Regions from separate parts of the Enterobacter sp. JBIWA008 genome, predicted to be linked through region 1. Evidence: predicted binding sites of a transcription regulator. Region 1 holds the regulator's gene; each other region holds the start of a gene.

Region 1 (9,850 bases):
CGAAGCACGGTATAGCGCCAGGCCACGGTACGGCGTTCGCGTTTGTTGCGTTCAACCTCGTCGAGATTCTCTTCCGCCCAGGTAAAGGGGCCGTGCCGTTTGCGATCTTCAAACCATGCCTCACGAATGCTGTCCGCATTCTGCTTATGCAGGGATATTTTCTCGCACCACATCGGGTCAGCGAGCTGAAGCTCTTTCACCATCAGCGTAAAGATGCGATCGAGCAGGCTATCCGAACCTTTGGCAATCTCGGTTTCAACCACGCGTTCGGTCAATACCGACAGCGGCTCGTAAGGAATAGGGCAGTAAAAATCGGCCTCAGGCAGAATGCCCGTCCGGGACATCAGGACAATGTTTAATGCCTCGCTGCCTTTATCGAGGATAAATTTACCGTCACGAAACTCGCCGTGCTGCATCACTACCGCCATGGCGGCATCCAGCCCGCTCAGGGATGTCCCCATGATGCCAACGCGGCAGGGAGGGATACTGGCGTCCATCAGACCGGACCACGGGCTGGGGAAGAACGTGCGCGTGGCTTCATCCTCGTCTGGCCAGACGTGGCCGGTGGCGATAACCGCAAGGTCGAATTGTTCGGGCAAGACGCTGCCGTTGACGGAAAGCGTAACGCCGGTTGTCGCGGGAATGATGTCAGTGACCTTCGCAGATTCATGGACATTAACTTTGATTCCCAGCTTTTTTGCCTCTTTTACGATGGAAAGAAAGCTGTCGCGGAAATACTCACCCAACAAGAGCCTGGGCAGGAACTGTCGGTCATGCAGGTGGGATTTATCAACCTTAAAGCGCGCAAGATGAGCTTCACTCTGTTCCTTGAGCCAGTCGAGGTAGGTCATAAAAATGGGCGGGATTTCAATGCTCGCGATATTCGCCAGCATCAGCCGGGAATTATCGTCGTCGTTATAGGGCATACCCACGCCGGCGTCTTCGGATTGTTCAAAGATGGAAACTGAGAGCGGCGCGCTGTTTTTAAGGAGATGATAAAAAGTATAAATCCCCGTGGGGCCGGAGCCGATAATCGCGATCTTCTTCATCAACACGTTTCCTGTGTTTTTTTCCATAGGAAAAGCGTAGCAGGAGAACAATGAAGAAAATAAGGGATTAGGAAAATTCAGGATGTCAGAAGAGGATTTGCACCATTTCAGGACTGAAATGGTGCGTCCGAGTGGACTCGAACCACCGACCCCCACCATGTCAAGGTGGTGCTCTAACCAACTGAGCTACGGACGCAGAATGGTGCGTTCAATTGGACTCGAACCAACGACCCCCACCATGTCAAGGTGGTGCTCTAACCAACTGAGCTATGAACGCAACGTGTTGTCGGTGACAACGGGGACGAATATTAGCGGCACAGCACCGAGGTGGCAAGAGGGAAAATGCATTTTTCTCTCTGATTTCACGCGATTGCTTCATTACCGCGCAAAGTGAAGAGAAAGTAGCCGCCGGGCGGCGGCTACCGCATCGTTAACGTGCCGCGCGTTGCAAAATAACCGTTGATGGCTGGCGTTGCAGGAAGCGCATTCGCATCATCATCATAATCGCCGCCGACGTCAGGCCGATGATAAAGCCCATCCAGAACCCAGCCGGACCCATGCGATCCACTACCAGATCGGTAAGCGCCAGGATGTAGCCACTCGGCAGTCCCAGCACCCAGTAGGCGATGAAGGTGATAAAGAAGATGGAGCGCGTGTCTTTATATCCGCGCAGCACGCCGCTGCCAATCACCTGGATGGAGTCAGAGATCTGGTAAATCGCGGCCAGCAGCATCAGGTGTGATGCCAGCGTGACCACTTCCGGATTGTCGTTATAGAGCAGGGCAATCTGCTCGCGTAATGCAACGGTAAAGAGCGCAGTACAGACCGCCATGCAGACGCCGACGCCCAGCCCGGTCCGGGAGGCCGTTTGCGCATCCAGCGTTGAGCCCTGGCCCAGGCGGAAGCCCACGCGAATCGTCACCGCCGCCGCCAGCGACATCGGCAGGACGAACATCAGGGAGCTGAAGTTCAGCGCAATCTGGTGCCCGGCCACGTTCACAATGCCCAGCGGGGAGACCAGCAGGGCGACCACGGCAAACAGGGTCACCTCGAAGAACAGGGCGAGGGCAATTGGCAACCCTAACTGCACCAGACGCGTCATGATGTTCCAGTCCGGCGTGCTAAATCTGTTCTCGTTGCGAATATCGCGCATGGAGCGGGCGCGCTTCACAAAGGTGAGCATTGAGAAGAACATCACCCAGTAAACGGCTGCCGTCGCCACGCCGCAGCCGACGCCGCCGAGCTCCGGCATCCCGAAATGACCGTAAATAAAGACATAGTTCACCGGAATGTTGACCAGCAAACCGATAAAGCCCATCACCATCCCGGGCTTGGTTTTCGCCAGGCCCTCACACTGGTTACGCGCCACCTGGAAAAAGAGGTAGCCGGGCGCACCCCAGAGCAGGGCGCGCAGATAGCCCACGGCTTTATCAGCCAGCGCCGGGTCAATGTTATGCATCGCCCGAATAATATGACCCGCGTTCCAGAGCACGACCATGATCAGCAGGGAGACAAACCCTGCCAGCCAGAAACCCTGACGGACCTGATGCGCAATGCGATCGCGACGACCCGAGCCGTTCAGCTGAGCGATAACCGGCGTGAGCGCGAGCAGCAGACCGTGGCCGAACAGGATGGCCGGAAGCCAGATTGACGTGCCGATAGCAACGGCCGCCATATCGGTGGCGCTGTAGCCACCTGCCATTACCGTATCCACAAATCCCATTGCGGTCTGGGCCACTTGCGCGACGATCACTGGTATAGCCAGTGCCAATAGCTGGCGCGCTTCATTCATGTACTTCTGCACGTGAACACCTTTATTTTGTTGTTATTTGAGAGACTAAAAAAGCCGCCGTAACTGGCAGCAAGAAGAAAATGCAGGGGGGTGCCAGCTATTGTAGCGAGCTTTAGCTATTTATCTAGTGAAAAAATCGCCAGAAAATGCGCCCCGCTGGCAACCTGTTTTTCCAACTGTTATTGTGGTGGGATTAAACGGTGTCGCCACCGTCTGGAAAAAACAGGAGTTGTAAGCATGTTTACTGGTATTGTGCAGGGCACCGCCAAAGTGGTGTCCATTGATGAAAAACCCAATTTCCGTACTCACGTGGTTGAGCTGCCGGAATATATGCTCGACGGCATAGAGACCGGCGCGTCGATTGCACATAACGGCTGCTGCCTGACCGTTACCGAAATTAACGGTAACCAGATTAGCTTTGATTTAATGAAAGAGACGCTGCGTATCACCAACCTGGGTGAACTGGTGGTGGGGGATACCGTCAACGTTGAGCGCGCGGCGAAGTTCAGCGATGAGATTGGCGGCCACCTGATGTCCGGGCACATCATGACCACCGCTGAAGTGGCAAAAATCGTGACCTCGGAAAATAACCGTCAAATCTGGTTTAAAATGCAGGATCCTTCATTAATGAAATACATCCTCTATAAAGGATTTATTGGCATTGACGGGATTAGTCTGACCGTCGGAGAAGTGACGCCGACGCGCTTTTGCGTGCATTTAATTCCCGAGACGCTGCAGCGCACAACGCTGGGCGCCAAAAAACTGGGGCATCGCGTGAATATCGAAATCGATCCGCAAACCCAGGCGGTAGTGGATACCGTTGAGCGCGTGCTGGCAGCAAAAGAAGCCGCAATAATAAAGACCGCCGCGGAAGAAGAATAAAAAATAACCCCGGGTATCCGGGGTTATTTTTTTAGCGTGCGACACGTAATCCGTGTTCAATCCCACGGCTGAATACCACCTGCCAGAGCTGAATATCCCGCGCGCGAAACGCTCCCGCGCAGGCATTTAAATAATAGCTAAACATCCGCTTGAATCGTTCAGAATAGTTGTCCGCAATTTCTGGCCAGGTTTCCTGAAAACGCGCGTGCCATGCCATCAACGTAGTGTCGTAATCCGCGCCAAAGTTATGCCAGTCTTCCATCACGAAATGGGATTCGCTGGCGTTGGCAATCTGGCGAACGGACGGTAAGCAGCCATTCGGAAAGATGTATTTGTTGATCCATGGGTCGACGTTATTGTCGGTCCGCTTAGAGCCGATAGTGTGGAGCAGGAAGATGCCGTCCGGTTTCAGATTACGATCCACCACCTCAAAATAGGTATCGTAGTTTTTCGGCCCGACGTGCTCGAACATGCCGACGGAAACGATCCGGTCAAACTGTTCGTTCAGGTCACGGTAATCCTGCAGCCGGATATCCACATCGAGACCCTGGCAGCGCTCTCGCGCCATTTTTTGCTGTTCCGCTGAAATCGTCACGCCGACAACGCTGACGCCATAGTGCTTCGCCATAAAATACGCCAGCCCACCCCAGCCGCAGCCAATATCCAGCACGCGCATACCGGGCTGCAGCTGCAGCTTCTCGCTAATCAGACGCAGCTTGGCCTGCTGGGCATCTTCAAGGGTCGACGCCTCTTTCCAGTAGGCGCAGGAGTACTGCATGAAAGGGTCCAGCATACGGCTGAACAGGTCATTGCCAAGATCGTAGTGTTCTTTGCCAACAATCCACGCGCGTTTTTTACTTTGCAGATTGAACAGTCGGGCAGAGGCGACGCGCAGGGTGTCTTTCAGATTGCGAGGGAGTTGATTTTCAAGACCGGCACGCAGCACGCTGGCGAAAAAGGTATCCAGACGTTCACACTCCCACCAGCCGTCCATATAACTTTCTCCCAGGCCTAACGAACCCTCCCGCAACACGCGTTTAAAAAAGTCGGGATGTTTAACCTGAGGATCGGATGGCGATGATCCATTAATAGTGATGCCTGCTCGACCTAACAGTTCACTGACGATCCGGGACCAGTTGTCGTCCGGAACGCTGACTTCTTCTATACACGATGAACTCATAGCTTCTCCATCACCCTACTGTGATCAGAACCTTAAAACAGCGTAGACGCTTTTTTTGGTTTGTGAGAAATCTCACGGTAAATACCGCGAGGCTAGTATCCGACGTAGAACAGAGGAAGGGAGATAACCCTTGCCGAAATGCCTTCCATGGTAAAACGGGAGCGCTCCGGCTCCCGTTAACACTTAATATTTATCGTATTTAATCGAACCAAATTTAGTATAGGCCTCAAAATTTGGTGATTCAATAGAAAATTCTTAGCAACCTAATCACTGAAAATTAACATGATTTCCGGCGCGATCAGGCATGTGATGTTTCAACCTGAGTGCGGTTGTCCTGCTCACGCTGCGCGGCTGCCTGCATGCGATAGCCCATCACCGCCAGCGCAACGGTTACCAGCATCACGCTGGTGGTGGTCAGGAGCGGCGTGGCAATGAGCGCGGAGACCACCAGACTTGCCAGGAAACACAGCCCCAGCTGCAGGGTGTTCTGCAGCGCGGCGGCGCGGCCTGTCGCCTGCGGGAACGGACGCAGCGCCTGGGCTACGACAATCGGGTAAATCGCCCCGTTCGCGACGGCCATCACGCAGAATGGGATCAAAATTTCAGCCAGACCGGCACCCGGAATAAAGCCAACGGCCCAGGTCCCGATGACGCTCAGCGCATACAGCACCAGCAGCCACGGCAGCATCTGCTGACCTTCCCATTTTTGCAGCGCCGCGCGACAGCCGTACCCGCCCACCAGAAACGCGATAGTCTGCGGAACATAGCTCAGGCCGATGGCTGCAGGGCTGTAGCCCATATCGTGCAGAATGAACGGCGAACCGGTGAGCCACGCGAAGAAGCTTGCCGAGCAGGCGGCATAGATCAGGACATTACCGCGATACGCTTTGGTGCTGAGCAGGGAAGTGAAGGTAATCGGCGTCGCGTCAGCGTGCGCTTCTTTTTTATGCGCGGGCCTGAGGGCGAACGCCGGCAGCATCAGTACCAGGGTAATGGCAAACAGCGTGGCGAAGATGGCCTGCCAGTCGAAATGCGCGAGGATCCAGCTGCCCAGCAGTGGGGCAAGGGCAGGTGAAAGACCCACCAGCGGCATAATGGTGGCGAAAATACGGTTTGTGCGGTTAGCCGGGTAATAGTCGGTGACCAGCGCCTGCCAGGTCACGGCCGCGGCACAGACGCCCACGGCCTGAATAAACCGCAGCACCAGCAGCCAGGTGGCATCGCGTACCCATAGCATCCCCAGGCAGCCCACGGCAAAAATGGCCAGACCCAGCAACAGTACCGGTTTACGACCAAAGCGATCCGAGAGCGGTCCCCAGAGCAGCTGTGCGAAAGCAAAACCGGCGAGGAACAAACTCAGGCTGGCGCTGATGGCGGCAGCAGGCGTTTGTAAATCTTCCTGCATGGCGGCAAACGCCGGCAGGTACATATCGGTGGCCAAAAAGCCCAGCACGCTTAAGCCGCCGAGCCAGACTAAAAAACCGATCCTGGGTTGCATTATTTTATTCTCCTGAGGAGGCAGGTATACATTGGCGCTGAGTGTAGGGAGTGCAAAGCCGCTTGTGAAACGCTAATATTTGGCTGGTGCATTCAAAAATTTTGCAGGCAGAAAATGTGGTCAGATTATTCTCTTGAAGTGGTCGATGCTGTTGCGCGTAACGGCAGCTTCAGCGGTGCGGCGCAGGAGCTGCACCGCGTCCCTTCGGCAATCAGCTACACGGTGCGCCAGCTGGAGGAGTGGCTGGCGGTTCCGCTGTTTGAACGACGGCATCGTGATGTGGAATTAACGCCCGCAGGCGCGTGGTTTTTAAAGGAAGGGCGTTCTGTTATCAAAAAAATGCAGATCACCCGCGAACAGTGTCAGCAGATCGCTAACGGCTGGCGGGGACATCTTTCCATCGCGGTGGATAATATCGTTAAGCCGGAACGCACCCGGCAGATGATCGTCGATTTCTACCGTCATTTCTCTGACGTCGAGCTGCGGGTCTCGCAGGAGGTGTTTAACGGCGTCTGGGATGCGCTGGCGGACGGCAGGGCAGAGATGGCGATTGGGGCTACGCAGGCGATCCCGGTCGGGGGACGTTACGCCTTTCGTGATATGGGGATGCTGAGCTGGAAATGCGTGGTGGCAAGCGATCATCCGCTGGCGGCGATGGAAGGGCCGCTGAGCGATGATACGCTGCGCAACTGGCCGTCGCTGGTGCTGGAGGATACGTCTCGTTCATTGCCCAAGCGTATCACCTGGCTTCTGGACAACCAGCGGAGGGTGGTTGCCCCTGACTGGGAATCGTCGGCGACGTGCCTCAGCGCCGGACTTTGCGTCGCGATGGTGCCCGTTCATTTCGCGCGTCCGCGCATCGATACCGGAGAGTGGGTTGAGCTGACGCTGGAGAATCCGTTCCCGGACGCGGCCTGCTGCCTGACCTGGCAACAAAATGATGTCTCGCCCGCGATGGCCTGGCTGCTTGATTATCTGGGGGACAGCGAAACGCTGAACCGGGAATGGTTACGGGAGCCAGCATAGCTGGCCCCGTAAAGGGATTAACGACGGTAGTCGCGGAACGGACCATCCGCAACGGAACGGCGTTCAATCAGGCGCGGGTGAACTTCAATGGACTGCGACTCTTCGCGTTTGTTGACGATTCTGTCCAACAGCATATTGAAGGCCGTTTCCCCCAGCGAATCTTTCGGCTGGTGAATGGTCGTCAACGCTGGCGTGAAGAAACGCGCGTTACGCACGTTGTCATACCCGATCACGGAAATATCCTGCGGTACGCGCAGGCCCAGCTCGTCGGCGGCGCAGAGCGCGCCCATGGCCATGATGTCGCCTCCGCAGAACACGGCGGTCGGACGGTGTGGCTGGGAGACGATCTGCTGCATCGCGCGGTAGCCCGACTCCGGCTCAAAGTCGCCCTGCACAATCCAGTTTTCCGGCACGTTGATCAGCGCTTCTTCCATCGCTTTCATAAAACCGGCCAGACGGCCCGCGCCGGTGTTGCGCTCCAGCGGACCGGGGATCACGCCAATCTCGCGGTGACCGCGTTCGATCAGATAACGTCCGGCCATATAGCCGCCTTCAAAGGCGTTATCGATAACGGAATCGGTGAAGTCTGCGCGCGCTTCGCCCCAGTCCATCACCACCATCGGAATATGGCGATACTCTTCAAGCATCGACAGCACGGATTCCGGGTACTCGGAACACATCACCAGCAGGCCATCAACGCGCTTTTGCGCCATCATCGACAGGTAGGCACGCTGTTTTTCAATGCTGTTCCACGCGTTGCCCAGAATCAGGGTATAGCCTTTCTGGAAGCAGTTTTTTTCAACTGCTTCAATAATCTCGGCAAAATAGGCCGCTTCACTGCTGGTTGCCAGCAATCCAATGGACTTGGTGTGATTAACCTTGAGGCTACGTGCAACCGCACTTGGCGAATAGTGCAGCTCTTTAATCGCTGCCCAGACGGCGTTGCGCGTCTCTTCCGCCACAAAGCGGGTTTTGTTAATTACATGTGATACGGTTGTAGTGGAAACGTTTGCGCGTTTTGCTACGTCTTTAATTGTTGCCATTAAATGTCACTCCAGACCATATCCTAAACTCCTGAAAAACTTGAAGGTAAACGTTTGCCTTCTCTCACCCTTATCTCGCAATGTTGAATTGCGGCACGCCGGGAAAACGACACGGGACGTCAGGAGGGGGTCAATGGCCGGTACGCTAATAAATTTAGCGTGGAATTTTGTCCTATCTTGATGAAAAGGGGAAGAGGTAAAGTGGTTATCAGTATAAATCCAGGAAGATTTTTGACGTAATCTGTGCAAAAATGAGCAAGCTCACTTTTCGTGGGGGGATTAAAAGGAGAAAAATTGATGAGTTCCGATCTTAAGTTTTCGCTGTTCACCACCGTTGTTGTGCTGGCTCTGATTGTCGCGGCCGGTCTGACGGCTGCGCTGCATTGATTTACGCGGAGGGAGAGCCTTCTCCCTCCCGACTCCCCGGATTGTTACTTCTCTGGCAAAAATCTTTTGCCATTTTGTTAACTTCTCATTTTTTGTGATTGATGTCATGCTTTCCGCTTCTTTGTTCTGTGTCACCACATGACACGGCATCCGGAGTTGACGCATGAAAATCAATTTTCCCCTGCTGGCCCTGGCGATTGGCGCTTTTGGGATTGGCACCACTGAATTCTCCCCGATGGGGTTACTGCCCGTTATTGCCCGGGGCGTAGATGTCTCGATCCCTGCGGCAGGGATGTTAATCAGCGCCTACGCCATCGGCGTGATGATCGGGGCACCGCTGATGACCCTTCTGCTTTCGCACCGCGCGCGCCGCAATGCGCTGATTTTCCTGATGGCGATTTTCACCCTGGGCAACGTGCTTTCGGCCATTTCGCCGGACTACACCACATTAATGCTGTCGCGCGTTCTGACCAGCCTTAACCACGGCGCGTTCTTTGGGCTGGGGTCGGTTGTTGCTGCAAGCGTGGTGCCAAAACATAAGCAGGCGAGCGCCGTGGCAACCATGTTCATGGGGCTGACGATTGCTAATATCGGCGGGGTGCCTGCGGCAACCTGGCTGGGAGAATCGATCGGATGGCGTATGTCTTTCCTGGCGACTGCCGGGCTGGGCGTGATTGCAATGGTGGCGCTGTTCTTCTCCCTGCCGAAAGGCAGCTCCGGAGAACGTCCGGAAGTGCGTAAAGAGCTGGCGGTGCTGATGCGCCCGCAGGTGCTCTCTGCGCTGCTCACGACCGTGCTGGGGGCAGGGGCGATGTTTACCCTCTACACCTATATTTCACCGGTGCTGCACGATATCACCCACGCAACGCCTCTCTTCGTTACCGCGATGCTGGTGCTGATTGGCGTGGGCTTCTCGATCGGCAACTATCTCGGCGGGAAATTTGCCGACCGTTCCGTGAGCGGGACGCTGAAGGGCTTCTTAACCCTGCTGAT
Region 2 (9,850 bases), 280 kb from region 1:
TGACATAACTATCCGCATAATGAGGTGCAGAACACCTGAGGCATAAAGTAGTAAGCCTGCTAATTATGCGCCTGGGTTATGATTGCCGCAATGATGAGGAGCTTTTAAAGCTAAAACGGCATGCGGCCCTGAGGACCGCATGAGGATTAATAGCGGGACGGCGTGCCTTGTGGACGCGTTTTAAAACGGCGATGCAGCCACATGTACTGCTCGGGCGCCAGCATGATGCACTTCTCCACAACGCCGTTCATCCAGCGCGCGGTGGTTTCCGCATCGTCAAGCGGCGGCGCAAGTTCCGGCTCCAGCATCATCAGTTCATAGCCTGAACCATCCGGCTTACGGCGGGGAACAAAAGGAACGATGGCGGCTTTGGACATGCGCGCCAGCATCCAGGTACCGGTCGTTGTGGCGGCCTCTTCAACGGCGAAGAAGGGGACAAATACGCTGGCCTGTGGGCCATAGTCATGGTCGGGAGCATACCAGACCACTTCACCGGATTTCAGCGCGCGGATCATCCCCTTGAGATCCTTACGGTCGATCATGCTTTTGTTGGAGCGCATGCGGCCGTTGGTCTGGATTAAATCGATGACCGGGTTATCGTTAGGGCGATAAACGCCAATGCCCGGCGCCTGCATGCCGAACATGCGCGCCCCGATTTCCAGCGTCAGGAAATGGACGCCGATCAGCAGAACGCCCGTCTGGTTGGCCTGAAGTGTATGCACAGGCTCCATGCCGGTTCCCGTCACCTCGCTCCAGCGGGCCATGCGTTTGTCTGGCCAGAACCACGCCATCCCGGTTTCCATGAGCCCCAGCCCGACGGATTCGAAATTCTTCGAGACCATATCGTGGCGCTCTGGCTCGCTCATCTGTGGAAAACACAGTTCAAGATTGCGGTACGCGATTCTGGCGCGACGCTTCATAAACAGATGTGCTAAACGGCCCAGAAATTTACCCAACCGAAAAATAACAGGGTAGGGGAGCTGTACCAGAAGCCATAAAAAGCCGATGCCAAGCCAGGTCAACCAATAGCGGGGATGCAAAAGGGCGGCAGTAAATTTTGGTAACTGGGTCATGTCTTTCCTGTGTTCAAACGTCCTGTTTTGCTAGTGTCTCATTTTTTGAGACGTAGCCAAAATATCTGCTGTCGAAGGGTGCACGAATACAGCAATTGTTAAGCCTGATTAATCAGAGTGTGTGAAATGTAGCGTAAATTGTGTGGATGTAAATTGGTTTTGTTTGCTATATGATGCCGACCGATTTTTCATTCTCTCTAACGATTCCAGGACTGTACACCATGCCAGTGTTACACAACCGCGTTTCGAATGAGATGTTAAAAGCGCGTATGTTGGCTGAAACCGAACCGCGCACAACCATCTCATTCTATAAATACTTCACGATCGACGATCCGCAGGCGACCCGCGATGCGCTTTATCAGGCGTTCACGGCCCTGAACGTATTCGGGCGCGTCTACCTTGCCCGTGAAGGCATCAACGCGCAAATTAGCGTGCCGGAAAGCAAAGTCAGCGCCTTCCGCGACGCTCTTTATCACTTCGATCCGGCCCTTAACGGCTTACGCCTGAACATTGCCCTGGATGATGACGGGAAATCCTTCTGGGTGCTGCGCATGAAGGTGCGTGAACGCATCGTGGCGGACGGTATCGACGATCCCGAGTTTAACGCGGCGGATGTCGGTGAATACCTGAAGGCGGCGGAAGTGAATGCGATGCTGGACGATCCGGATGCCGTGTTCATTGATATGCGTAACCACTATGAGTATGAAGTGGGGCATTTTGAGAACGCGATGGAAATCCCGGCCGATACCTTCCGTGAGCAGCTGCCCAAAGCGGTTGAGATGATGCAGGAACATAAAGATAAAAAGATCGTTATGTACTGCACCGGCGGTATCCGCTGTGAGAAAGCCAGCGCGTGGATGAAGCACAACGGCTTTAATAAGGTCTGGCATATTGAAGGCGGCATTATCGAGTACGCCCGCCGCGCCCGTGAGCAGGGTTTACCGGTACGGTTTATCGGGAAAAACTTTGTCTTCGACGAGCGTATGGGTGAGCGTATTTCGGAAGACGTAATTGCCCAGTGCCACCAGTGCGGCGCACCGTGCGATACCCATACCAACTGCAAAAACGACGGGTGCCATCTGCTGTTTATTCAATGCCCGGCCTGTGCCGAGAAGTTTAACGGCTGCTGTAGCGAGCTGTGCAGCGAAGAGAGCATCCTTCCGGAAGAAGAGCAGCGTCGCCGTCGCGCAGGACGTGAAAACGGCAACAAGATTTTTAATAAATCACGTGGCCGTCTGAATACCAAACTGGGTATCCCTGACCCGGAATGATAATAACGCCCGGCACGGTGAAAGCCTGCCGGGCAAATTTATTATGATTTCTGCTGTACACCTTCAACGGAAATAATCAGCTCAACGTCCTGAGATGCCGGGCCTAAATCCGTTGTGATGTTAAAATCTTTCAGGTGAATTTTCCCTGCCGCTTCAAATCCTGCGCGTTTGCCGCCCCACGGGTCGTCACCCTGACCCAGTAATTTAGCATCAAGCGTGACCGGTTTTGTTACGCCGTTAAGCGTCAGGTTGCCGGTAATATTCAGCCTATCACCGTCCTTTTTCACTTCCGTGGAGGCGAAAGTAGCCTTTGGATATTTCGCGACATTGAGGAATTCCCCACTGCGCAGATGTTTATCGCGTTCAGCATGATTGGTATCAACGCTGTTAGTATTAATGGTCACGTTGACCTTGTCGGCGGCAGGATTTTTCTCGTCAAATGTGAATGTGCCGTCAAAATCCTTGAAGGTGCCGTACAGCCAGCTGTATCCCAGGTGCTGAATACGGAAATTGACGAAAGCGTGCTGGCCCTCTTTATCAATTTTATAATCAGCCGCCACGGCGGAACCGGCGGTGAATAACAGAGAACCCAGGGCGATACCCAGCAGGTGTTTTTTCATTTTATGCTCCAGAGTCAACTGACGAGCGGCCAAGCATGCGCTTTAGCGTATCGTCTTTATCAATAAAATGGTGCTTGAGGGCGGCAAGCCCGTGCAGCACGGACAGGATCACCACGCTCCAGGCAAGCCAGAGGTGAACAACCCCGGCGGTGTCGGCCTGAGCGCCCGCATCGCTGAGCGTTGCCGGAACGTCAAAAAGGCCAAAGACGCTAATAGGCTTACCGTCCGCCGTCGAGATAAGGTAGCCGCTAATCAGAATGGCAAACAGCAGTGCATAGAGGGCAATATGCGCGGCGACTGCACTGACGCGAGTAAATTTGCTGTGGGTTTTTGGCGCGGCGGGCGGCGGAGAAATATGTCGCCAGATCACGCGAAAAACCAGACCCAGCATCAGGAGAACGCCAATGCTTTTATGCAACTCTGGCGCCTGATGATACCAGCCATCGTAATAGCTGAGCGTGACCATCCAGAGCCCAAGCCCAAACATACCGTAGACAGCAAGAGCAAATATCCAGTGCAAGACTATGGATATTATTCCGTAGCGTCGGGAGGTGTTATGCAGTTGCATCAGAATGTCCATTTTCAAATTAACCGAAGGGTAAAAATGAACGGGAAGATGTGATATTGCAACTGAAATAAGTATCTATTGATTTTTATTTTATTTATTTCAGCGTTTTTGAACAGAATTGACAAAGGTAATTCAATGTCTTCGTGCAAGTAAAATTGAGAGTTTCAGTAAAGCTAAATAAATGTCAATTATTGTAAGTCAGGGCTTTCAATAAAATACAATGTAAACAAAATCAATAATGGCCAGCAGCGCCCACAATAAGATATAGAGCATAAAGTGCTCGCGAATATTATTCATAAGAAAGCTAACGATCCTGCGCATAACGCCCCGTAATGCAGTGTGAATGAAACGGGCCCCGGTACGTCCGGAGCCCGTGGCGGATTATCCGTTAAAACGCGAGAGGGAGAAGGGCGTCAGATCAAACTGCGGCGTGATGCCCTGGGCAAACTGCGCGGCGATCTCACCCAGCACGGAAGCAAACTTAAAGCCGTGGCCGCTCAGCCCGGTGATAAGCAGGGTGTCGTCATGCCCGGGCAGCGTATCTATGATGAAGTCTTCATCCGGCGTGTTGTCGTAGGTACAGGCCGCGCCATACAGCAAGCCGCCGACGCCCGGAAGAATAGTGCGCAGGAACGAGAAGGCTTCTGAACCATCCTGTGGCCAGGCGCCGAAAGGCTTACGCTCTTCAGGAGAGGCGATAGCCTGGCCCCCGTTGTGTTTACCGATTTTTAGCGCGTCTTTTTCTGACGGGAAGCCGTAGAACTGGTCGCCATTCGGCAATTCGCCGGTGAAGGCCGGAAATTTATTCTGCGCGCTATAGCGACCATCCGACTGGAACCAGGAGAAGACCTTGCGCACCGGCTGGATTGGCAGTTCCGGCAGCAGGCGCGTGACCCAGGTTCCTGCGCTGACGAGCAGGCGGGGCGCTGAATAGTCGCCGTCAATCGTCGTTACCGTGACGCCATTCTCGTCATGGGTAATAGCCTCCACCGGACAGTTAAACAGCTGCGCACAGCCGGCTTTCGCGGCAAGGTCGATCCAGGTTTTGATCGCCGTTTCACAATGCAGCACGCCGGAGTGGGCTTCAAAGAGGCCAATGTAATCGTCCGGGACGGTAATTTCAGGCCAGCGCGCGGTAATGCCCATCGCGTCCAGCTTCTCAACATCAAGATTAAAGGCTTTTGCGCTGCGCTCGACGCTGGCGAGAAAATCAGAATGAGCAGGGCCAAGGTTGATCACGCCGGTACGCTCGAAAATACGCTCTTCGGTGTGTGTCGCCAGTTCATCCCAAAGCGTCTGGGCGCGAAGCACCAGCGGTACATAGCGCTCGCCTTCTCCATATGCATGGCGCATGAGGCGGGTATCGCCATGATGGCTACCCTCCGCATGGGGAGGAAGATGTGCATCGATCATCAGGACCTTCAGACCTGCCTGTGTTGCGTAATAACCGGCAGCGGAACCCACGGAGCCGCTACCAATAATGATTAAGTCGTATCTCATATGCATCTCGTAAACTGACGTTTTGTTAGCAGAGTAATTAACAACGCAGGGTTAGACAAGGGAGAAATAAATAAGGCACCGCGAGGGTGCCTGTAGAGAGAAAAGTGGGCATAAACTTAGTGCCGTTTATACTCATTTTCCTGATAGTCGCCAGATTCTATTTTTGCAATACCTGCCTCTAAAATAGAAATAAACTGACGGGCGACGTCTGTTGTAAGCCACAGCGTCTGTCCAACTTCCGCTTCTTCACGGTTGAGTTGATTCGGGGTCTGGTAGTGCAAACGCAGCATCAGCGCATCGTAGCTATCTACGGTACTGATATCCCAGCCAACAAGCGGATGGGTCTGGATCACTTCACTATTCTTTTCCATTATAACCCCCTTAATGCGTGTTAGAAGACAACGGCTCTGAGGTTCAATGCATGTTTTTCTGAAAGCATCTTCAGTATACCAAGTAATAAGGGTTCCGACGGGAAAAATAAACAGGTGGCAACACATTTTTCTGCTTTTTAGGATTGTTAGAACAATAAAACACCATCTTGTTCACGATTCTTAAAGAAGATGCCGAATTAATTTGAACTTACAGAATTTTTAGGCAAAAAAAAGCCGGGGCGACCCGGCAAAAAAACACAATGAGGGAGCAGTGTTAATCTGTGATAAACCAGTCGTCTGCGCTTTCCCACGTTTCCTGCAGTATTTCGCTGATGCGGTCTTTATCTTCTTTCGCAGCACCAATGACGGAGAGGTTGTTCGCCGCGGCGTAACGTACCGTTACGGCCCCCGCATTGTCGGGAAAGGTGTTGTTAATACGGCGGGATAATTCGCCTGCAAGTGCATCAAGCGCGCCGGCAGGCAGAACGGTTGTTTTGGCTATGGTGACTTCAATACGCATAAATGCCCCCTGTGTAATATACTGTTTATTTATACAGGTATATTATCGGTTTGACAACAAGGGGCATTGATTTTTTAACGTTTTATCGTCCAGTTGACGGTTTCGCCTGCCAGGAATGGGATCAGCGTGTCATCCGTCAGCGCAATGAACTCCTCAACGTGGCTCGCTTTACGCTCCAGTTCAATGAAGGTGTCGTTGACCGGCAGGCCGTAGAAGCGCGGGCCGTTAAGGGAGCAGAACGCTTCGAAATGCTCCAGCGCGTTCATCTCTTCAAATACGGTTGCGTAGCTGGCAAGCGCCGTTGGGGCGTTAAAGCAGCCTGCGCAGCCGCAGCTCGTCTCTTTACGATGGCGGGCGTGAGGCGCGGAATCGGTGCCAAGGAACGCGCGGGAGAACCCGCTGGCAACCAGCTCTCGCAGCGCCTGCTGGTGAATGTTGCGCTTTAGAATCGGCAGACAGTACAGGTGAGGGCGCACCCCGCCCACCAGCATATGGTTACGGTTAAACATCAGGTGCTGCGGCGTAATGGTGGCGGCGATAAGATCGTTGCCGTCACGCACATACTCTGCCGCGTCTTTGGTGGTGATATGCTCAAAGACTACTTTAAGCGCGGGCAGGCGCTGGCGCAGAGGCTCCATCACGGTTTCGATAAAGCGGGCTTCACGGTCGAAGATGTCAATCTCGGCGTGCGTGACTTCACCATGGACCAGCAGCGGCATGCCCAGTTTCTGCATGCGTTCCAGAACCGGCATGATGGCATCAATGCTGGTGACGCCGTGGCTGGAGTTGGTGGTGGCATTCGCCGGGTAGAGTTTCGCTGCCGTAAACACGCCTTCGTTAAACCCGCGCTCCACTTCGTTCGGATCCAGCGAGTCGGTCAGATAGCAGGTCATCAACGGGGTAAAATCGTGCCCCGCAGGCACGGCATCCAGGATGCGCTGGCGATAGGCCATCGCGGCATCAACGGTGGTGACTGGTGGAACCAGGTTAGGCATGACAATCGCGCGGCCATAAATTTCGCTGGTATATGGCACGACGGTTTTCAGCATATCGCCATCACGCAGATGGATATGCCAGTCGTCTGGGCGGCGGATTTTAAGAACCTGGGGTTGTGCAGTCATGGAAGCTCCGGCTTGTCAGGAATCAGTCATAAGGATGGCTGTTTTTGCCGGACACAAATCATAAGCGGAAACGTTTTCGTTTGCACACTTTTCCGTAAAAAAAAGGCGCCGGAGCGCCCTTCAGGTTAATCGGTGAAAGGAATGATAATTTCTCCCGGTTTCACCTCTATCCCTTTTGCATATTTTTTCGCCAGAGCTTCACCCTTACTTTTGTCTTCGCTTAAGACGTACGCGGGCTGCTGGTTAAAATAATTGCGCAGCGACTGGTTCAGATAGGGCATCAGGGTTTGCAGAACCGGTGCCATCTTGTCCGGCGACACCTTCGCATCGACAACTTCCATCTCCTGCAGGAAAATCGCCCCTTTCTCTTTGTTGAAAACGGGCAGGGCCTTCAGCTTGAGCTTGATGTTGGCTTTCTGATTGCCAAAGAGGGAAGACATATCGAGATCCGCATCACCGGCAAGGGTGACTTTGTTTGGCTCTTCACGTCCAATCTGGCTGGTCAGATTCGTGAGCACGATATGCGCGTCCGCCAGCCCCGGCACGCCAATGTCTTTAGAGAAATTGTTATGTTTTTCCAGCGCCTGATTAATTTCCTGTTCACTGACGGTATATTGCGTGAGCTGGTTACAGCCAACCAGCAGACCGCTGACAACTAATGCCGCGGCAAAGACAATTTTCTTCATAGTGTTCCTCAACGAAAAATCGGCGCTTCTGTCCTGTTGCGCCAGTATGTCAGTGTGAATTGGCAGAAACCAGCAGAAAAAACTGAGAAGTGGGGCGGGAGGGGGGCCCGCCCGAGGGAAAGGCTACGCGCCAGGCTCAAGCATGCCGCTCGCGCTGCGTTTCTGGCTGAACTGCCACCACAGGGCAAGGAGCGTCATAAGGCCCACCGCGCCGAGCATCATCCACGGGAGTTCGGGCTGGTTTAACGCTTTTCCGGCATCAAACAACCAGCCGCCACCGGCGTAACCTAATGCGCCGCCAAGCGCCAGCCCCAGCCGGCTGAAACCCATATAGCTGCCGCGCGCACGCGCATCCGCAAGCGAGGCGCTCAGCGTTTCACGGGCAGGCTCGGCGATGATTAAGCCAATATAGAACGTGCAAATCAGCGTAAACAGCTGCTGGAGAGAGTTCACCAGACCGATCGGCATCATGCTTAGCGTCATCAGGAACAGCCCGGCCATCAGGCGATGCTCCAGACGAAAACGCCGCTCGCTCCAGCGGGCAATCGGATAAAGCAGCGTTAACGACAGGCAGGCTTCGATGGCGTACATCCATTTCACGGCTGCAGGGGTCCCCGCGATGTCGTTAACCATGATCGGCAGCATCAGCATGACCTGTACAGCCAGCATGTAGTATCCCGTCAGGGTCAACACATAGGTGACAAAACGCCTGTCGCGCAGGACGCGGCCAAGCCCTTCCCGGACCGGCGCTTTAACCGTCGACAGTTTCCAGGCGGGCAGGAACAGGCCATTAAACAGCGCGCACAGAATAAAGAGCACCGCGCCAGCGGCGCAGACCAGACGGAAGTCATACTGCAGCAGCCAGCTTCCCAGCAGGGCGCCGATAACCGCCCCGGCACTGTCCTGCATCATCAGAATCGAGAAGAAACGGCCGCGGTGCTGCGGGCGAATCAGCTTTACCACCAGTGCGGTGCGTGGTGGATCGAACAGCGTGCCCCCGATACCGGAGAGGATGCAGGAGAACCAGAGCAGCCAGGGCTCCTGAGCGACCGCCATCGTGGCAAAGCCTGCCGCGCGCAGCAGCATACCGGTAACGATCATCGGCTTTGCACCAAAGCGGTCAGCGATGGCCCCGCCAAAGACGCCCAGGCCCTGCTGGACAAACTGGCGTAACCCCAGAGCAATACCAACCATTAATGCCGCCCAGCCCATCTGATCGACAAAGCGGATCGATATCAGCGGAAAAACGACAAAAAAGCCGAGCACGACCAGCATGTTATCGACGAGCAGGAAATATTTACCCAGGCTCCTGGCCTGTGATACGCGGGACATTTTCCCTCCAGGGAAAATAAGAAGGTGAGCACGCTAACATTCTGCGGTGTCGCCGCGTTTTTTCCCACCCCCGGGCGTGACAATATTTTTTTATCAAAAGGGTGCTTTGATAGAGAGTTCTCATCGAAAATAGTGAAAAGAGGGCAAAATGGTATGTCACTGTTTTCACAGACGGCGCAGGCGCAGGTATAGTAAAGCTAATGGGTTAGCAGAAGTGACTGGAAGGAGTGGTATCGATGTTTGGCTATCGCAGTAATGTGCCAAAAGTGCGTCTGACAACGGACCGGCTGGTCGTTCGTCTGGTGCATGAGCGTGATGCCTGGCGTCTGGCGGATTATTACGCCGAGAATCGCCAGTTTTTAAAACCCTGGGAACCCGTTCGGGATGAGAGCCATTGTTACCCTTCCGGCTGGCAGGCGCGCCTCAGCATGATTACGGAATTTCACAAGCAGGGCAGCGCGTTCTATTTCGCGCTACTGGATCCTGAAGAGAAAGAGATTATCGGGATCGCCAATTTTTCCAACGTGGTGCGGGGATCGTTTCACGCCTGCTATCTTGGCTACTCCATCGGCCAGAAATGGCAGGGGCAGGGGCTGATGTATGAGGCGTTAACGGTGGCGATCCGCTATATGCAGCGCACGCATCATATCCATCGCATCATGGCGAACTATATGCCGCATAACCAGCGCAGCGGAAATCTGCTGGCGCGTTTAGGGTTCGAGAAAGAGGGTTACGCCAAAGACTATCTGCTGATAGACGGAGAGTGGCGTGACCACGTTCTGACGGCG
Region 3 (9,850 bases), 1.8 Mb from region 1:
CACTATCCTGCGCTTTTGCCGCAAACTCAACTGCGAAGGCTACTCGGAGTTTCGCGTGCGCTTTAAGCTCTATTTAGAGCAGAATGAGCCCCAGCAGGCTAATTTCGGTGCCAGCGAAATTATCAGCTTCTTTAAAAGCGTTAACAATGAAGAGTTCGATACATTATTAGATGAGGCGGTGGAAATTATATTGTCTTCCGAGCGAATTATATTCGTCGGCGCGGGAACATCAGGCTCGCTGGCGAAATATGGCGCGCGCTTCTTTTCTAATATCGGAAAATTCAGTAACCATATTGATGATCCTTATTTCCCGGTCACCAATGATATGGCGAAAAATGCGCTGGCGATTGTGCTCTCCGTCTCGGGCGAGACCGAGGAGATCCTGCGCTTCGCCAGCCAGTTCAGCCTGCATCACTGCAAGGTACTCTCCATTACCAGCCACGAGCACTCGCGTCTCGCAAAACTGGCAGACTTTAATCTCTCCTGGCATGTTCCTCAGACGCGTATTGCAGGCGTCTACGACATCACCACGCAAATTCCCGTTATTTATATTCTGGAGTCTCTCGGCCGTAAGCTGGCGAAGAAACTCACAGAATAAAACACCCTGTTTTTTTGATGTGACAAATCACATTTACCGTGAATTGTTATATCGTGACATTTAATTTCGCTTTGCTAGACTCGATGCCAATAAGCCATTTATTGAGAATAGCAGCGATGAAAAAATTGACCTTACCAAAAGATTTTTTATGGGGCGGCGCGGTTGCGGCTCACCAGGTTGAAGGCGGCTGGAACAAAGGCGGCAAAGGGCCAAGCATTTGCGACGTATTGACCGGCGGCGCGCACGGCGTGCCGCGCGAAATTACGCAGGAAGTGGTGCCGGGGAAATACTATCCCAATCATGAAGCTATTGATTTCCACGGCCATTACAAAGAAGACATCAAGCTGTTTGCCGAAATGGGCTTCAAGTGTTTCCGCACCTCTATTGCCTGGACGCGTATCTTCCCGAACGGTGACGAAACGCAGCCAAACGAAGAAGGGCTGAAGTTTTACGACGACATGTTCGATGAGCTGCTGAAGTACAACATCGAACCGGTGATCACCCTCTCCCACTTCGAAATGCCGCTGCACCTCGTGAAGGAGTACGGTAGCTGGACCAACCGTAAAGTGGTCGATTTCTTTGTGCACTTCGCGGAAGTGGTCTTCGAGCGCTACAAAAACAAGGTCAAATACTGGATGACCTTCAACGAAATCAACAACCAGCGTAACTGGCGCGCGCCGCTGTTCGGCTACTGCTGCTCGGGCGTGGTCTATACCGAATACGAAAATCCGGAAGAGACCATGTACCAGGTCCTGCACCACCAGTTTGTGGCCAGCGCCCTGGCGGTGAAAGCCGCGCGTCGCATCAACCCGGAGATGAAGGTCGGCTGCATGCTGGCCATGGTGGCGCTCTATCCGTTCTCCTGCAAACCGGAAGACGTGATGTTCGCCCAGGAATCCATGCGCGAGCGCTATGTCTTTACCGACGTCCAGCTGCGTGGATACTACCCGTCCTACGTGCTGAACGAGTGGGAGCGCCGCGGCTTCTCCATCAAAATGGAGGCAGGCGACGAGCAGATCCTGCGTGAAGGTACCTGCGACTACTTAGGCTTCAGCTACTACATGACCAACGCGGTGAAAGCGGAAGGCGGTACCGGCGATGCCATTTCCGGCTTCGAGGGCAGCGTGCCGAACCCGCACGTGAAGGCGTCCGACTGGGGCTGGCAGATTGATCCGGTAGGCCTACGCTATTCCCTGTGCGAACTGTATGAACGTTATCAGAAGCCGCTGTTTATCGTTGAAAACGGTTTCGGCGCCTACGATAAGGTAGAAGAAGACGGCAGCATCAACGATGACTATCGTATCGACTACCTGCGTGCCCACGTGGAAGAGATGATCAAAGCCGTCACGCACGATGGCGTGGATCTGATGGGCTATACGCCATGGGGCTGCATCGACTGCGTGTCGTTCACCACCGGCCAGTACAGCAAGCGCTACGGCTTTATCTACGTGAACAAGCACGACGACGGCACGGGCGACATGTCGCGTTCCCGCAAGAAGAGCTTCGAGTGGTATAAAGGCGTGATTGCCAGCAACGGCGAGAAACTTTAACTCTGCTGCGCCTGCAACGGCCAACGATTATCCCCTCTCCCCTTTGGGGAGAGGGTTAGGGTGAGGGGTTTATTTCCCGCCAGCCAGCTCTAAAAAACTACCCGTTACGTACGACGCCTTCTCGCTCAGCAGCCAGACAATCGCCTGCGCCACCTCTTCCGGCTGGCCGCCGCGCTGCATCGGCAGCAACGATTTCAAGCGATCCACTCGCCCCGGCTCTCCGCCGGAAGCATGGATATCGGTATAGATCAGGCCCGGACGAACGCAGTTGACGCGAATGCCCTGCGCCGCCACCTCCAGCGATAGCCCGGTTGTCAGCGAATCCACCGCCCCCTTCGACGCGGCATAATCCACATATTCACCCGGTGCCCCCAGACGCGACGCCGCGGAAGAGACGTTCACTATCGCCCCACCCTTGCCGCCGTGCCTGAAGGACATGCGTTTTACCGCTTCCCGGCAGCAGAGAAAGTAGCCCGTAACGTTGGTCGCCAGAACGCGGTTAATGCGCTCAGCGGAGAGATTCTCAATAGTGGATTGCTCAAACAGAATCCCCGCATTATTGACCAGCGCGGTCAGCGGCTCGCCTTCACGATCGAGGCTGTCAAACATCGCCAGCACCTGGGCTTCATCGCTGATGTCCGCGCGGACGGCAAAGGCTTTACCGCCCGCCTCAACGATCTGGTTGATGACCTCCGTCGCGGCCTTAATGTTGTGATGATAGTTCACCGCCACGGTGTAGCCTTCGCGTGCCAGCTGCAGCGCGGTGGCTTTCCCAATGCCCCGGCTGGCGCCGGTGACCAGTGCTATTGCCATTTTCTTCTCCCAATAAAAAAGCCGGGAGGCGGCTTCGCCTTACCCGGCTTACGTTACTACATCAGCAATATTACTGGTATTCGCTCATCGGCACGCAGGAGCAGAACAGGTTACGGTCGCCGTAGACGTCATCAAGACGCTTCACGGTCGGCCAGTATTTGTTTGCCACGCCTGCCGGGAAGACCGCCAGCTCGCGGGAATAACCGTGATTCCACTCTGCCACCATCTCATGCTGGGTGTGCGGAGCGTTAACCAGCGGGTTATCTTCCAGCGTCCACTCGCCGTTCTGCACGCGGTCGATCTCCATGCGGATGGCCAGCATCGCGTCGATAAAGCGGTCCAGCTCGGCTTTACTTTCGGACTCGGTCGGCTCCACCATCAGCGTTCCCGCAACCGGGAACGACATGGTTGGCGCGTGGAAGCCGTAGTCGATCAGACGCTTGGCGATATCCAGTTCGCTAATGCCCGTCGCTTCTTTCAGCGGACGAATATCCAGAATGCACTCGTGCGCCACGCGACCGTCGCGGCCGGTATAGAGCACCGGGAAGGCTGACTTCAGGCGAGTCGCAATATAGTTGGCGTTCAGGATCGCCACCTGGCTTGCCTGCTTCAGCCCTTCCGCGCCCATCATGCGGATGTACATCCAGCTGATTGGCAGGATAGAGGCGCTACCGAACGGTGCCGCAGAGACCGCGCCCTGACGGGTCAGCATGCCTTCAATCTGCACTACGGTGTGGCCCGGAACAAACGGTGCCAGATGCGCTTTCACGCCGATTGGGCCCATGCCCGGGCCGCCGCCGCCGTGCGGGATGCAGAAGGTTTTGTGCAGGTTCAGGTGCGACACGTCCGCGCCGATAAAGCCCGGAGAGGTAATGCCCACCTGAGCGTTCATGTTCGCGCCGTCGAGATAAACCTGACCGCCGAACTGGTGCACCACGTCGCACACTGCACGGATGGTCTCTTCGTAGACGCCGTGGGTTGAAGGGTAGGTCACCATGATGCAGGAGAGCTTGTCGCCCGCCTGCTCGGCTTTCGCACGGAGATCGGCCAGATCGATGTTGCCGTTCTTATCGCACGCCACGACCACTACTTCCATGCCCGCCATCTGGGCAGAGGCCGGGTTGGTACCGTGGGCAGAGCTTGGAATCAGGCAGATATCGCGGTGACCTTCGTTACGGCTTTCATGATAGTGACGGATCGCCAGCAGGCCCGCGTATTCGCCCTGCGCGCCGGAGTTCGGCTGCATGCAGAGCGCGTCATAACCGGTCAGCTTCACCAGCCAGTCGGAAAGCTGGTTGATCATCATGTGATAACCTTCCGCCTGCTCTGGCGGGCAGAACGGGTGCAGCTCGGAGAATTCAGGCCAGGTGATCGGGATCATCTCTGCCGCGGCGTTCAGCTTCATGGTGCAGGAGCCCAGCGGGATCATCGCCTGGTTCAGCGCCAGATCCTTGCGCTCCAGAGAGTGCATGTAGCGCATCATCTCGGTTTCGCTGTGATAGCGATTAAAGACCGGGTGCGTCAGGATTGCGTCGTTACGCAGCATGCTGTCCTGAATGGAGCGGCTGTCGAGCGCAACCTCTTTGTCGAGCGCATCAACGTCCAGACCGTGCGCGTCACCCAGCAGCACGTTGAGCAGGTTCAGGATATCGTCGCGGGTGGTGCTTTCATCCAGCGTAATGCCGACGGCGTTGTGGATGTCGCTGCGCAGATTGATCTCTGCTGCATTCGCGCGCGCCAGCACGGCCGCTTTGTCCGCCACTTCCACGCACAGGGTGTCGAAGTAGTGAGCGTGGCGCAGCTTCAGGCCTTTCTGCTGCAGGCCGCAGGCCAGAATATCGGCCAGGCGGTGAATGCGGCTGGCAATACGCTTCAGTCCAGCCGGGCCGTGGAACACGGCGTACAGGCTGGCGATGTTTGCCAGCAGCACCTGCGAGGTACAGATGTTAGAGTTCGCTTTCTCGCGGCGGATATGCTGCTCGCGGGTCTGCATCGCCATGCGCAGCGCGGTGTTACCGGCAGCATCTTTTGAGACGCCGATAATACGGCCAGGCATGGAGCGTTTGAATTCATCTTTCGCGCCGAAGAACGCCGCGTGCGGGCCGCCGTAGCCCATCGGCACGCCGAAGCGTTGCGCTGAACCGAAGACAATATCCGCGCCCTGTTTGCCCGGGGCCGTCAGGAGTACCAGCGCCATAAAATCGGCGGCAACGCTGACAACCACTTTGCGGGATTTCAGCTCGGCAATCAGCGCGCCGTAGTCGTGTACTTCACCCGTCGTACCAATCTGCTGCAGCAGCACGCCGAAGACGTCCTGGTGATCCAGCACTTTGTCAGCGTCGTCAACGATCACGTCGAAGCCGAAGGTCTCTGCGCGAGTGCGCACCACGTCCAGCGTCTGGGGATGCACGTCCGCCGCCACGAAGAAGCGGTTGGCATTTTTCAGCTTGCTCACGCGTTTTGCCATCGCCATTGCTTCAGCGGCAGCGGTGGCTTCATCCAGCAGCGAGGCGGAGGCGATATCCATACCGGTCAGATCCAGCGTCACCTGCTGGAAGTTCAGCAGCGCTTCCAGACGCCCCTGGGAGACTTCTGGCTGATACGGAGTATAAGCGGTGTACCAGCCCGGGTTTTCCAGCATGTTGCGCAGGATAACCGGCGGCAACTGCACGTTGGTGTAGCCCATGCCAATGTAAGACTTATAGCGCTTGTTCAGGCCTGCGATAGCCTTTAGCTCCGCCAGCGCGGCGAATTCCGTCGTGGCTTCCCCCACCTGAGGCGGCGTGGCAAGCTGGATGTCTTTTGGCACAATCTGGCCGATCAGTGCGTTTAATGAATCCGCGCCAACCGTCTTCAGCATCTCCTGCTGTTGCTGAGCATCCGGCCCAATGTGACGTTCAATGAAGGCGCCACGGTTTTCAAGCTGGCTTAAAGTCTGTGTCATGAGCGATGGTTCCTGAAACGTGCAGTGAATGTGTTTTCTCCCTCTCCCTTAGGGAGAGGGCTGGGGTGAGGCTGTCGTCTGTTCCCCTCACCCTACCCTCTCCCCAAAGGGGAGAGGGATAATGGCTTACTCGTCTTCTAACAGTGCTTCGTACGCGGTCGCATCCAGCAGCGCGGCAACCTGAGATTCGTCGCTGGCTTTGATCTTGAAGATCCAGCCGCCTTCATAAGGCTCGCTGTTCACCAGTTCCGGCGAATCGCTCAGCGCGTCGTTGACGGCAACGATTTCGCCGCTCACAGGGGCATAGATATCGGATGCCGCTTTTACGGACTCCGCTACGGCGCAGTCGTCGCCCGCGCTAACGGTTGTACCCACGTCAGGCAGGTCAACAAACACCATGTCGCCCAGCAGCTCCTGCGCGTGCTCGGTGATCCCTACGGTGTAAGTGCCGTCCGCCTCTTTGCGCAGCCACTCGTGTTCTTTGCTGTATTTCAGTTCTGCTGGCACATTGCTCATTGAAGTTCTCCTGATAAAAATGATTAGGCGACCGGCTTACCGGCGCGAACAAAAATCGGTTTGGTTACGTTGACCGGCATTTCGCGGTTGCGGATTTGTACCACAGCCGTTTCGCCAATACCCGCCGGCACGCGTGCCAGTGCAATACTGTAGCCCAGCGTCGGGGAGAAGGTACCGCTGGTGATCACGCCTTCGCGAGGATTGCCGTCAGCATCGGTAAAACGCACCGGCAGTTCACCGCGCAGCACGCCCTTCTCGGTCATCACCAGACCCACCAGTTGTTCAGTGCCCTTCTCGCGCTGCATCTCCAGCGCTTCGCGGCCAATAAAGTCACGGTCAGCCGGTTCCCATGCGATGGTCCAGCCCATGTTGGCGGCCAGCGGAGAAACACCTTCATCCATCTCCTGGCCGTAGAGGTTCATGCCCGCTTCCAGACGCAGCGTATCGCGCGCGCCCAGACCCGCCGGCTTCACGCCCGCTTCCACCAGCGCACGCCAGAAATCAGCGGCCTTCTCGTTCGGCATCGCAATTTCGTAGCCTGCTTCACCGGTGTAGCCGGTGGTGGCGATAAACAGATCGCCCGCCTGTACGCCGAAGAACGGCTTCATGCCAGCGGTGGCGTTGCGCTGCTCGTCGTTAAACAGAGAGGCGGCTTTTGCCTGCGCGTTTGGTCCCTGCACGGCGATCAGCGACAGATCGTCACGGACGGTGATGTCGATGGCATAAGGTTCGGCGTGTTGGGTGATCCAGGAGAGGTCTTTTTCGCGGGTGGCGGAGTTTACAACGAGGCGGAAGAAATCTTCGGTGAAGTAATAGACGATAAGGTCATCAATCACGCCGCCCGAGGCATTCAGCATGCCGGTATAGAGCGCTTTGCCCGGCGTCTTCAGTTTAGCGACGTCGTTTGCCAGCAGATAACGCAAAAACTCCCGGGTGCGGCTACCGCGCAGATCGACAATCGTCATGTGGGACACGTCGAACATACCGGCATCGGTGCGCACCGCGTGGTGCTCATCAATCTGCGAGCCGTAGTGAAGCGGCATCATCCAGCCATGGAAGTCCACCATGCGGGCGCCGCATAACACGTGTTGTTCGTACAAAGGAGTCTGTTGAGCCATCTTATCCTCGTTGAAAAATTCACCGTGAAACCCGGTATCGGCCCCTTTACCTGGCGCCGACGCAAACGTTCTCTTTTACCTGAACTTACCACCGAAACCGGCGGTTAACCATAAGGTAAAACGGGTCATCACATTAGCTTATGACCAAAAAACGCTAAAAAGCCTACAGAGTTATTCACTGGAAAAATGCGATTATCCCCGCACAAAATTAACAATGATCTAACAGGATTTAGCACATGGTGATATTTCATGCGGAAAAATGGGCCGAATTTCCGTAACGATAAAAACATAACATTAGTTAATCTAATGCGAAAAATGACGTGGAATTAGATTATTTCAAACGAGGGAATTTCCCCGGCGCAGAGGCCGGGAGAATAAAGTGTGACAGGGATCTAAGTTAGCGCAGCCAGTCAGGGAGATCGTTAAGACCCATCGCCTGACGGAGAAGTTGAGGTTTGACGCCAGGAAGCGTATCGGCCAGTTTAAGACCGATATCGCGCAGCAGTTTTTTCGCCGGATTCGCCCCGGCAAACAGCTCGCGGAAGCCCTGCATGCCCGCCAGCATCATCGCCGCACTGTGCTTGCGGCTACGCTCGTAGCGGCGCAGATAGAGATGCTGACCGATATCTTTCCCTTCGCGATGCAGGCGACGCAGCTCTTCAACCAGCTCCGCCGCGTCCATAAAGCCAAGGTTAACGCCCTGCCCGGCCAGTGGATGAATGGTATGGGCCGCATCACCTACCAGCGCCAGACGGTGGGCCGCAAACTGACGCGCGTAGCGACCGGTTAACGGGAACACCTGCCGATCGCTTTCAAGGGTGCACAGGCCAAGGCGGTTATCAAACGCCATGCAAAGCGCCTGGTTAAAGGCATCCGGCGTCGCCTCCTGCATCAGCTGGGCTTTTTCCGGTACCAGTGACCAGACGATAGAGCACAGATGCGGATCGCTCAGCGGCAGGAAGGCCAGAATGCCGTCATTGTGGAAAATCTGCCGCGCCACGCCGCCGTGCGGCTCTTCGGTTCGGATCGTTGCCACCATCGCATGATGGCGGTAATCCCAGAAGGTCAGCGGGATATCGGCCTTGTTGCGCAGCCAGGAGTTCGCACCATCGGCACCGACCACAAGACGCGCGGTCAGCATGTCGCCGCTTTGCAGGGTGATAAACGCCTCGTTTTCACCCCACGCTACCTGCTGGATTTGCGCGGGTGCCATCATGGTTACATCGCTACAGGACAGCGCTTTTTGCCACAGCGCATGATGGATAACGGCATTCTCAATAATATGGCCAAGGTGGCTATAGCCCATGCTTTCATCATCAAAAGCAATATGACCAAAGCTGTCTTTATCCCACACTTCCATACCGTGATAGCAGCTGGCGCGCTGCGCCACAATATCTGCCCAGACGCCAAGGTGCGTCAGCAGCTTTTCGCTGGCCGCATTAATTGCCGAGACGCGGAGTTCCGGCGGCGCATCCGGGGCAACGGGCTGGGGCTGTTTTTGCTCCAGCACCGCCACGCGAAGGCCGCTGCCCTGTAAACCGCAGGCCAGCGCCAGTCCGACCATACCGCCGCCAACGATGGCGACATCAACATTTTGCACGGTGATAACTCCTTAACGCGCGACCCAACCCAGGGTCCGCTGCGCCAGCACGTCGCGTGCCGGAATGAACAGTTCCATCGCCATCAGCCCGAGGTTGCGACCTGCAACCAGCGGTGCCCAGCGATTGGCAAAGAGATGGACTAAGCCGTCGGTAACGCCGATTGTCGCCTCTTTATCGGCCTGGCGTCGCTTCTGGTAATGGCTTAGCACCGAATAAGCGCCACAATCTTTTTGCTCACCCCATGCCAGCGCCAGCGATTCTGCCAGGCTCATGACATCACGCAGCCCAAGGTTAAATCCTTGTCCGGCAATCGGATGTAATGTCTGCGCGGCGTTGCCGACCAGCGCCACGCGGTGAGAAACAGACTGCGATGCGGTGGTTAACGACAGCGGATAGACCGCACGTTTCCCCGCATGGGTAATACGCCCAAGTCGCCAGCCAAAGGCTTTCTGCAACTCGGTACAAAAACGTTCGTCTGACCAGGCCTGAACCTCTTGAGCTTTATCCTGCGAATGACACCAGACAAGCGAACAGCGCCCGTCCGACATCGGTAGCATTGCCAACGGGCCGTGCTGCGTGAAGCGCTCAAACGCCCGGCCGTTGTGTTCTGCTGCGGTCGCGACGTTCGCAATGACCGCGACCTGCCCGTAAGGCTGCTGCCGCCACTCTACGCCGCACTGCGTGCCAAGCGCCGAACGCGAGCCGTCCGC

What was found. The regulator PurR, encoded in region 1, represses purine synthesis genes. The targets are predictions, from matches to a motif close to CANGCAAACGTTTGCNTG.
Region 2: pyrC (dihydroorotase) is a predicted target of PurR. The motif match lies at 7,108-7,125, and genes of this name have one in related genera.
Region 3: gcvT (glycine cleavage system aminomethyltransferase GcvT) is a predicted target of PurR. The motif match lies at 7,598-7,615, and genes of this name have one in related genera.

The regions. Positions count from the first base shown of each region.
Region 1 is NZ_CP074149.1:2,144,452-2,154,301, forward strand. Features, by position in the region: gene KGP24_RS10475 (FAD-NAD(P)-binding protein) at 1-1,049, opposite strand, end outside; tRNA gene KGP24_RS10480 (tRNA-Val) at 1,169-1,245, opposite strand; tRNA gene KGP24_RS10485 (tRNA-Val) at 1,250-1,326, opposite strand; gene mdtK (MdtK family multidrug efflux MATE transporter) at 1,480-2,853, opposite strand; gene KGP24_RS10495 (riboflavin synthase subunit alpha) at 3,079-3,723, shown strand; gene cfa (cyclopropane fatty acyl phospholipid synthase) at 3,755-4,903, opposite strand; gene punC (purine nucleoside transporter PunC) at 5,202-6,401, opposite strand; gene punR (DNA-binding transcriptional activator PunR) at 6,516-7,427, shown strand; gene purR (HTH-type transcriptional repressor PurR) at 7,445-8,470, opposite strand; gene KGP24_RS10520 (YnhF family membrane protein) at 8,768-8,857, shown strand; gene KGP24_RS10525 (MFS transporter) at 9,021-9,850, shown strand, end outside.
Region 2 is NZ_CP074149.1:1,867,569-1,877,418, forward strand. Features, by position in the region: gene mdtG (multidrug efflux MFS transporter MdtG) at 1-6, opposite strand, end outside; gene KGP24_RS08995 (Kdo(2)-lipid IV(A) acyltransferase) at 147-1,073, opposite strand; gene KGP24_RS09000 (rhodanese-related sulfurtransferase) at 1,295-2,344, shown strand; gene KGP24_RS09005 (YceI family protein) at 2,386-2,964, opposite strand; gene KGP24_RS09010 (cytochrome b) at 2,966-3,532, opposite strand; gene KGP24_RS09015 (YceO family protein) at 3,740-3,853, opposite strand; gene solA (N-methyl-L-tryptophan oxidase) at 3,914-5,032, opposite strand; gene bssS (biofilm formation regulator BssS) at 5,149-5,403, opposite strand; gene dinI (DNA damage-inducible protein I) at 5,678-5,923, opposite strand; gene pyrC (dihydroorotase) at 5,998-7,044, opposite strand; gene KGP24_RS09040 (lipoprotein) at 7,170-7,730, opposite strand; gene mdtH (multidrug efflux MFS transporter MdtH) at 7,854-9,062, opposite strand; gene rimJ (ribosomal protein S5-alanine N-acetyltransferase) at 9,299-9,850, shown strand, end outside.
Region 3 is NZ_CP074149.1:3,970,265-3,980,114, forward strand. Features, by position in the region: gene KGP24_RS19115 (MurR/RpiR family transcriptional regulator) at 1-598, shown strand, start outside; gene bglA (6-phospho-beta-glucosidase BglA) at 715-2,148, shown strand; gene KGP24_RS19125 (SDR family oxidoreductase) at 2,218-2,961, opposite strand; gene gcvP (aminomethyl-transferring glycine dehydrogenase) at 3,032-5,905, opposite strand; gene gcvH (glycine cleavage system protein GcvH) at 6,032-6,421, opposite strand; gene gcvT (glycine cleavage system aminomethyltransferase GcvT) at 6,445-7,539, opposite strand; gene ubiI (FAD-dependent 2-octaprenylphenol hydroxylase) at 7,937-9,139, opposite strand; gene ubiH (2-octaprenyl-6-methoxyphenyl hydroxylase) at 9,152-9,850, opposite strand, start outside.